Regions from separate parts of the Limnohabitans sp. JirII-29 genome, predicted to be linked through region 2. Evidence: predicted binding sites of a transcription regulator. Region 2 holds the regulator's gene; the other holds the start of a gene.
What was found. Region 2 encodes FliA, which starts transcription of late flagellar genes. Its sites were predicted from a motif close to CTAAAGTTTNNNNNNNNNNNGCCGNTA; they were not measured.

Region 1: the regulator FliA is predicted to act here: its motif matches at 2,765-2,791, upstream of B9Z39_RS02200 (flagellar protein FlaG).

The regions. Positions count from the first base shown of each region.
Region 1 is NZ_NESB01000001.1:451,716-456,128, forward strand. It holds gene B9Z39_RS02175 (tripartite tricarboxylate transporter substrate binding protein) at 1-348, opposite strand, end outside; gene B9Z39_RS02180 (SDR family oxidoreductase) at 493-1,287, shown strand; gene B9Z39_RS02185 (hypothetical protein) at 1,300-1,680, shown strand; gene B9Z39_RS02190 (DUF1330 domain-containing protein) at 1,690-1,983, opposite strand; gene B9Z39_RS02195 (DUF1330 domain-containing protein) at 2,063-2,365, shown strand; gene B9Z39_RS02200 (flagellar protein FlaG) at 2,373-2,720, opposite strand; gene B9Z39_RS02205 (tripartite tricarboxylate transporter substrate binding protein) at 3,166-4,143, shown strand; gene B9Z39_RS02210 (cupin domain-containing protein) at 4,183-4,413, shown strand, end outside.
Region 2 is NZ_NESB01000002.1:371,096-375,508, forward strand. It holds gene B9Z39_RS04485 (hypothetical protein) at 1-595, shown strand, start outside; gene B9Z39_RS04490 (MinD/ParA family protein) at 588-1,415, shown strand; gene fliA (RNA polymerase sigma factor FliA) at 1,421-2,167, shown strand; gene B9Z39_RS04500 (hypothetical protein) at 2,164-2,958, shown strand; gene fliS (flagellar export chaperone FliS) at 3,052-3,474, shown strand; gene motA (flagellar motor stator protein MotA) at 3,598-4,413, shown strand, end outside.

The sequences.
Region 1 (4,413 bases), on a different contig from region 2:
AGAGTTCTTCACCATGATCGGGTTGGCGTAATGGTTCACGCTATTGACCAACAAATACAAGGTGTTGCCACTGGACTTGGCCACGTAGTTGGCGGCAATGTTGCCGCCCGCACCGGGCTTGTTCTCTACCGTCACAGACAGGCCCGTGTTGCGTTGCAAACCATCCGCGAGTCCGCGTGCCAAGGTGTCCACGCCACCGCCGGGCGAGAAGGGGGCGACCAAACGAATTTGTTTGCCACTCAGCGGGTTGTCTTGCGCGTTCGCGGCAGGCCATGCCGCACATAACCCAGACAGGGCGCAGGCCCACACCATCAAACGCCGCGTTGGAGAGCCTTGGTTGTTCGTCATAGTCAGAGTGTTCCTCGAATCAGAAATTAACACCGTCGCATGTCTGTCTTCATGGTCATTACCAATGGTGGACCGCAAGACCCGCCATCACAATGCGTCCTGCGATTAAACCACTTAGCTTAGAAGACTAACCATAGGACAAACATGGATCTCGACCTGAATCAAAAACATGTGCTGATCACGGGCGGCAGCAAAGGCATTGGCCTGGCATGCGCGCAGGCTTTTCTGGCGGAGGGTGCGGTGGTGACGTTGATCTCTCGCAGCCAAGCCAACTTGGATGCCGCGCGTTCGCAGTTGCTGCAAGGCGGTGTGCAGGCTACACGTGTCCACGTGTGTGCGGCAGATTTGCGCGACCCAGCAGAGGCTGCGCGTGCACTGGAGCAAGCGTTTGTCGCAGCGGGTGAGATCGATGTGTTGGTCAATTCAGCCGGTGCAGCCAGTCGCATTCCAGCGTTTGAATTAACGCCTGAAGATTGGCAAGACGCGATGAATTCAAAATTTTTCAGCTACATCAACATCTTGAATCCTGCCCTCAAGCGCATGGGTCAGCGTGGTCAAGGCAGCGTGGTCAACATCGTAGGCATTGGTGGCAAAGTGGCCAGCGCCGTGCACGTGGCTGGGGGCGCTGCGAATGCGGCCTTGTTGCTGGCCAGTGCGGGGTTGGCGGCGGCCTATGGTCCCAAAGGCGTGCGTGTGAACGCACTCAATCCGGGGCGCACACTGACCGGTCGCATGCAGGGCTTGTTAGAGGCCGAGGCGGCGCAACACCACATCAGTCTGGAAGAGGCCACACGCCGAGCGGGCGCCAAAATGCCTTTGGGTCGTGTGGCCGAGCCCAGCGAGATTGCCAATGCGGTGGTCTTTTTAGCGTCTGGCAAAGCCAGTTATGTCAGTGGCGCCATGCTCACGGTCGACGGTGCCTTGACCGCCATCATTTAAGAAAGCGCCAACATGCACCTGTTCAGAATTTTCACCAACGCAGCGGGTGACTCCGAGATTGAAATTCGTCAAGTCCCCATGAGTCAGGCCGATCGGCCCATGTCAGCAATTTTTCCTAGCGAATCGATCTTCTTTCGAGAGACGCCGCAGGGCCACGTGCAAGATTTTCACAACGCACCGCGGCGACAGTTGATCTTCATCACCTCGGGACTCCTGGAGTTAGAGACCAGCCAAGGCAAGCGCTTCATTTGTCAGCCGGGTGATGTGTTGTTCACTGAAGATGCTCAGGGCCGGGGCCACATCACCCGCTCGTTGCGTGGCACACGTGGGTTTTTCCATGTGGTGGTGCCTGAGAGCTTTGACGTCAGCGCGTGGCCACTGCTGACGCCTTGAGGGGCTGCGTCAGGTGCCTTCGATGATGCGAATGTCACGCACCACGGCGTTGTCGCCCAACGCCTTCAGCGCTGCTTTGTAACCTGCGCTGTCGTAGGCGGCCAAGGCTGCTTGCAAGCTGTCAAACTCCACCACCACCAGACGCTGCATCTCTCCCGATTCTTTGACGGCGGCAGGCATGCCACGCGCCAAAAATTTGGCACCAGCCGCTGCCAATGCAGGGCCTGCCAGCTTGGCGTATTCGGCCAATGCATCGGGGTTGTCTATGGAACGGTAGGCGCTGACCCAATAGGCTTTTGTCATCTTGATGTCCTGTGTGAAAAGTAAAAACAAGCAGAATCTACAAGCATTTCCAACACCACCTAGTCATGCAGGAGACCTCATGAGCAAAGCCTATCTGATTGGACAAATCACTGTCACCAACCCCGAAGGATATGCCGAGTACGCACGCCAAGTGCCCGACACCATTCACCGCCACGGTGGGCGCTATATCGTGCGCGGTGGCACAACGTCTGTGCTCGAAGGCTCGCCACTGGGTGAGCGACAGGTCGTTCTGGAGTTTCCCAGTCGACAGGCTGCACAAGCCTGGTACGACAGTCCGGAGTACCAAGCCATCCTGCATTGCCGTCAAGACAACTCACACGGACATCTGATGCTGGTGGATGGCTACAACGACGTGTTCTAGAGCGTGATCAGGTTTTTTCGTCCACCAAATGGCCGGCGAGTTTGCTCGTGGTGTGCGTGTCGGCTGAGAAGTCTTTGAATGACAGTGTTCGCACCAATTCACCCGTGTGGTGGTTGGTGATCTTCACCACGAGGGCATGATTTTTTGCATCCACCGAGTAAGCCAATTGGGTGTCATCGCTGGCCACAGGCTTGGGTTTTTCAGCGGAGGTTATGTGAGCCTCTTGGGCTTGTACCGTGCTCTTGGACCTGGGCTGAATCGTGGCTTGGCTGTCCATCGGGCGGCCCGTAGCTTCGCCTGTCGCCGTGTGCACGGTGGCAGGAGGAAGTTGAAGATTGCCCAAAACAGAAGTCACCACATACCCTTTCAATCGAGGCTTGTTAGCTCTCGTCTGGGTTGAATCGACCGCTGAATCCAATACTTGAGCCGGTTTGATGTGTGCGCGCGTGGCTTAAAAAAGTTGTTGACACAGGGTAGGACGAGTTTTACGATGACATCGCTGCGGTTGAGAAATCTTCCAAAGCATCAAGTGAAGAGCATCTATGCGCTTCAGCACAAGGGTCACAACATACTCTGACCCTGGGTGCAACCAGACAGCTGATCCTCTCGTGACAGCCGTCGAACCCGACTGGTGTGAGCCAGTCGGGTTTTTTCGTTTGGGGTCGCCAACATCATGCCCCCGTCGCCTTCCATGGCAACAGCCTAGAAAACTCCAGGGCTGTGAGAAAAAATACTTCAAGGGTTTTCTGTACGGTGGTGTAACGCGTAGCCGCCTATCATGAAAAAAACGGAGACAACGGATGAGACAACGCATTTCTTTTCTCGCCGCGTGCTTGTGCGCGGCGCTTGTCAGCGCGCCCGCCTTGGCGCAGAGCGACTACCCCAACAAACCCATTCGCGTGATCGTGCCCTGGCCGGTGGGCGGCGTGGCCGACATCGTGTTGCGCGTGATCGAGCCACGCTTGCGCCAAGAGCTGGGTCAGTCGTTGGTGATCGACAACCGCCCCGGTGCCGGTGGTGTGATTGGCGACGACATGGTGGCCAAGGCCGCACCCGATGGCTACACCTTGTTGTTCACCTCATCCGCTGTGAACATGAACATTGCCATTGGCCGCAACTTGCCCTACGACTTAGAGCGTGATCTGCTGCCCATTGCCAACGTGGCGTGGGCACCCATGATCATGGTGGCCACACCGTCGCTCAAATACAAGTCGGCCCAAGAGCTGGTGGCCGATGCGCGCGCCAACCCGGGCAAGATGAGCTACGCCTCGGCAGGCAACGGCTCGCCCTCGCACCTGACGGTGGAAATGTTCCGCGACAAAGCGGGCATCCAAGCGGTGCACGTGCCCTACAAAGGATCGCCCCAAGCCATGATTGACCAAATCGCGGGTCGGGTGGACTTTCACTTCGTCAACTCGGCCACCGCCTTGCCCCACATCAACGGGCAAAAAGTACAGGCTTTGTTTGTCACGTCCAGCAAACGCTTGAATGTGGCACCCAACATTCCTACCAATGCCGAAGCGGGTTTCCCAGACATGCAGGCCAGCCAGTTTGAAGGTTTCTTTGCGCCACGCGGCACGCCGCGTGTGGTGCTCGACAAAGTGTCGGCTGCCGTCAATAAGGTGTTGGCCATGCCCGATGTGGTGAGTGCCATGGCGCCCTATGCGGTGGAGATTGATGGTGCCAGCAACCCACAAAAATTTGCCACCATGATGCGCGAAGACCGCGAGCGCTGGATACAGGTGGCCAAGAACGCCAACATCAAGTCCAGCGACTGACACACTTTTTTTTTTGCTATTCACTTTCAGAGTTGTTCCATGACCGACCCCACCCAGCCTCCGATGCAACAAGTTACCGTTCAAAACGCCATGCGCGCCTTGGGCGAATGGCCTGTTCAAAAATTCCATGTCTCGCACCTGGCCGATGCCGAATTCAAGGGCGATGGCCTGCGCCCCTACGTGGTCTACCGCGACCTTGGGGCCAAAGAAGCCACGGGTGGCTTGGTGGATGCCCACGTGAATGCACGTGGCCGCCCGTTTGACCAAGAG
Region 2 (4,413 bases):
CATGGTCATCAGCTACCAAGACCAGCGCGCTGGCGCCTGGAACCAAACCCAATTGCTCAGCGCCCAGTCCGGCGTGGATTGCTTTCGCGCCAGCAGTGCGGCCACACTCAAACTCTTGCTGGAAGAGCATGCAGACCGTCAACTGGTGATCATTGACACCCCCGGCGTGCAAATGAACGAGCGCCTAGCCGATATCCGCGCCTTGCGTGCCGATGTGCAGTGCCACGCGGTGGTGCCCGTAGATGCGTCTGCGGCCACCCTGCGTCGCGTGTTTGAAAACACCGACAACCGCTGGGCCAGCCTGATGTTGAGCAAGCTCGACGAAGCCTGCCAGCCCTGGGCGTTGTTGCAGTTTCTGACAGAAAAAACCTTGGGCGTGTCCGTGGCCAGCCGCGGCGACCGTACCGCTGACTTGGTGCAAGATGTGTCGATGGGTGACTTGGTGCAGCGTGCCTTGGATAATCTGCCCTTGGCGCCCAGCGACGAAGCGTCGCCCAGCTTGCGTGATGCTGCCGTGAACAGCCTGGCTGCTTCCAAGCTGTCGCAAATCGCTGCGCGATTTCAACCCGAAACCACAGGCATGACCCATGAATAAACCTCGCAAAACAGAAGTCATTGGCATCGCCAGTGGCAAAGGCGGCGTGGGTAAAACCACCACCTCCATCAACCTCGCGGTGGCGTTGAGTCAGATGGGACACAAGGTCATGCTGTTTGACGCTGACCTCGGTTTGGCCAATGCCCAAATTGCTTTGGGTGCGCGCGCCGAATACAACCTGGGGCACTTCTTGGCAGGGCAAAAGAGCCTCAACGAGATCATGGTCACCACACGCCAAGGCATCCGCTTGATTCCGGGTGCATCGGGCATGCAAGAGTTGGCCGCCTTGAGCCAACTGCAAGCGGCCAGCATCGTGCAGTCGTTCAGCGTGTTGGCTGACGATGTGGACTACTTGATCGTTGACGTCGCAGCCGGCATCTCGCCTTCGGTGTTGTCGTTCTTGGCGGCCTGCCAGCGTCGCTTCATCGTGGTCAAAGACGACCCTTCCTCCATTGCAGATGCTTACGGCACCATCAAAATTTTGACCAAAGAGATGGAACTCAACGAGATCTATCTGTTGCCCAACATGGTTCACAGCCAATCCGATGGCTGGAAGCTGTATAAAAAACTCAATGACGTGTGCGTGCGTTTCTTGGGGGAGCCCGTGCATTACCTGACCTCGATCGAAGAGGATGAAATGGTGCTGCGTGCCCTCAAAAAATACCAGTCAGTGCTTGAACTCGCGCCTGGCAGCGGCGCCGCACGCGATTACCGCCGCTTGGCCGAAGCCTGCACACAGCTGCGTCCCTTGGGCCACCTGCGCGGTGGAATGCAATTTTTCATGGAGCGACTGATTCAAACCAGTCCGTCAGACACATGAAAGCCATGTCACCCGTTCAAATGTACGAATCCTGCAAGCCCAAGGGCGAGGATTTGGTCATGGCCCATCTGGGCTTGGTCAAGCGTGTGGCGCTGCACCTCAAAGCACGCATTCCCGCCTTCATGGAGCTTGATGAGTTGATCCAGGTCGGCATGATTGGTTTGCTCGAAGCCTCGCGTGCGTTTGACCCCGTCAAAGGCGTGGAGTTTGAAAACTTCGCCCACAGCCGTGTGCGCGGTGCCATGCTCGACGAGGTGCGTCGCCTGTCGTTTTTGCCTCGCTCAGCGGTGGCGTTCAACAAATCGCACAACGAAACCATCCACACCTTGGCGGCTGAGTTGGGGCGCACGCCCACCCAAGCCGAAATTGCTGATTACATGGGCAAAGATTTAGAGGATTTCCACAAAGAGCGGGGCAAGGCCAAGCGCTTTGAGACTTACTCGATGGAAGTGGTCACTGAAGAGGTGATGAGCATTGCCGACGATGCATCGCAACAGCCTGATGTGATTGTGGAAGAAGCCCAGTTCATGGATGCGGTGACCGATGCGATTGCACAGTTGCCCGAACGCGAGCAACTGGTTATGCAGCTTTACTACGTGGAAGAGTTCAACCTGAAAGAGATTGGTGAGACCCTGGGGGTGAGTGAATCGCGGGTGAGCCAAATTCTGTCCTCGGTGGTCAAGAAACTCCGTGGCACCTTGAAAGTGGACGGGGGGGAGACGGATACACCCGCCATGAGGAGACGTGCATGAGTAACTTCATGATGAACATGATCTCGTGGGTCTTGCTGCTCTTGGTGATTTTGACTTTGTATTTGATCGACAAGGTCAACCATCTGGCCAAACTCTATGAGCCGCCCAAACCGCCAGAACCTGTGGCACAACCCGAAGCAGAGCCGTCGGGTGACTTGCTGTTTGTCGGCCTGGAAGGCAAGAAGCTATGGGACGCCATGAACGGCAAAGCCGTCGACGGCTTTGACAGCAAGTTGCTGGACTCCTTGCGTTTGCACTACGAGCCCATTTTGCGCGCGCACATCAGTGCTGCATTCCACGACGGCGTGCGTGACGCCAACGAAGCCGAGGCCCAAACGCCCAGCTCGCAACGCCAAATCAGTACCGTGCGTGGTCATGTGCAGTCGTGGTTACCGCCTCAGCATTTGGGCAGTATTTATCGCGTCGGTGTGGAGTACGGTGGTGCTTACGCCAAAGACCCCAATCCCGATGTGTTGGCACGCCTGAAACAAACCCTCGACAGCGTGAGCAGCATGCTGTACCAGCGCGCAGGTGTCACTTTGGATGTGCCGTACTCCGAGCTTTTGTTGTCGCCCCCTGAGCCCGAGCCGCAAGCGGAGGCGCAAACACCCGAAGACGTGCTGGCACTGACCGACCAAACCGATCAAGTGCAGGTGTTGGAGCCCAACCTGGCCCAAGGCCTGGAGCACGCACAAGCATATGAAGAGCAGCAGCGGCAAGATCTTGCCGCTGGGGCGGATGCCGAGGTGATTGAAGCCACCTTGTCTGAGCACGAACTCAAGCCCGCGTAAGAACATCGCGATGTGCACCATCTCCTATCTCAAGTTTGGCGTGTCGCTACCGATACTGGCTGTGTCAAGTAGAAAACACAGGAGTTAAATCACATGCGAGCCAACCAACGAGCCATCCAGAGCTACGGCGATGTCAAAGTCACCAGTGGCGTGTCCTCGGCCAACAATGTGCAATTGATTCAAATGCTGTTTGATGGACTGCTCGAAAGCCTGGTGGCTGCACGGGGTCACATCCAACACAAAAATATCACTGAAAAATCCAAAGCCATTGCACGTGCCAGCCGCATCGTGATTGGTTTGCAAGGTGCTTTGGATTTCGAAAAAGGCGGCGATCTGGCCAACAACCTCAACGAGTTGTACAGCTACGTGACCCGCCGTTTGTTTCATGTCAACGCCCAAAACGACGTGCTTGTTTTGGACGAGATCCATGGTTTGATGCGCGAGATTCGCGATGCCTGGGAAGGCGTGCCCGCCTTGGTTCCCGCGACTGCCCGACCTGCTAGTTTCATGAATTGAGAAAGCTTTCTTGCTGTGAGGCGAGATAGCTCTCTTTTTAAGTTAATCTAGCAGGTTGACGAGAAATTTCAGGCGCATATCAGAGATCCCTCTGAATGCGCCATCCTGCTTAGGGAGTGTTAGATGTCAGCAATTATTGGTTTGGTGGTTTTGTTCATTTGCGTGTTCGGCGGCTTCGTGATCGCCGGCGGCAGCTTGGCACCCATCATCAAATCCACTCCCTTCGAGATGTTCATCATTGGTGGTGCCGGTGTGGGCGGCATGATCACCGGTAACTCCAGCCACATTTTCAAAGGCGCTTGGGGTGGTATGGGGCGCGTGATCAAAGGCCCCATGTACAAGAAAGAAGATTACATCGGCATCATCGCGGTCATCTCCAAGCTCATGAAGACGCTCAAAGCAGAAGGGGCGGTGGCGATGGAATCGCACGTCGAGAATCCTGAGGCCAGTGCCATTTTTGGCGAGTGTCCCAAGATGCTGCATGACCACGGCCTGGTGGCCTTGGTCTGTGACACCATCCGTTTGATGGTGGTGTCTTCAGGCACCTTGAGCCCTTATGCGGTGGAAGATGTCATGACCGCCTCTATCAAGCTGCATCACCACAACGAAATGAAAAACGCCGAAGCGATTGCCACCCTGGCGGGCGCCTTGCCTGCGTTGGGCATTGTGGCTTGCGTGCTGGGTGTGGTGAAGACCATGGGCGCGATTGACCAACCGCCTCCTGTGCTGGGTGGCCTGATTGGTGGTGCTCTGGTGGGTACGTTCTTGGGGGTGTTTTTGGCTTACGGTATTTTTGAGCCCTTTGGCAGCCGCCTCAAACAGATCATTGACGAAGACGGTGAGGCCCTCAACGTGGCCAAACAAATCATCATCGGCAACATGCATGGCTACCCCGTGCCCTTGATCATTGAAGCTGGACGCGTGTGCATCAGTCACACC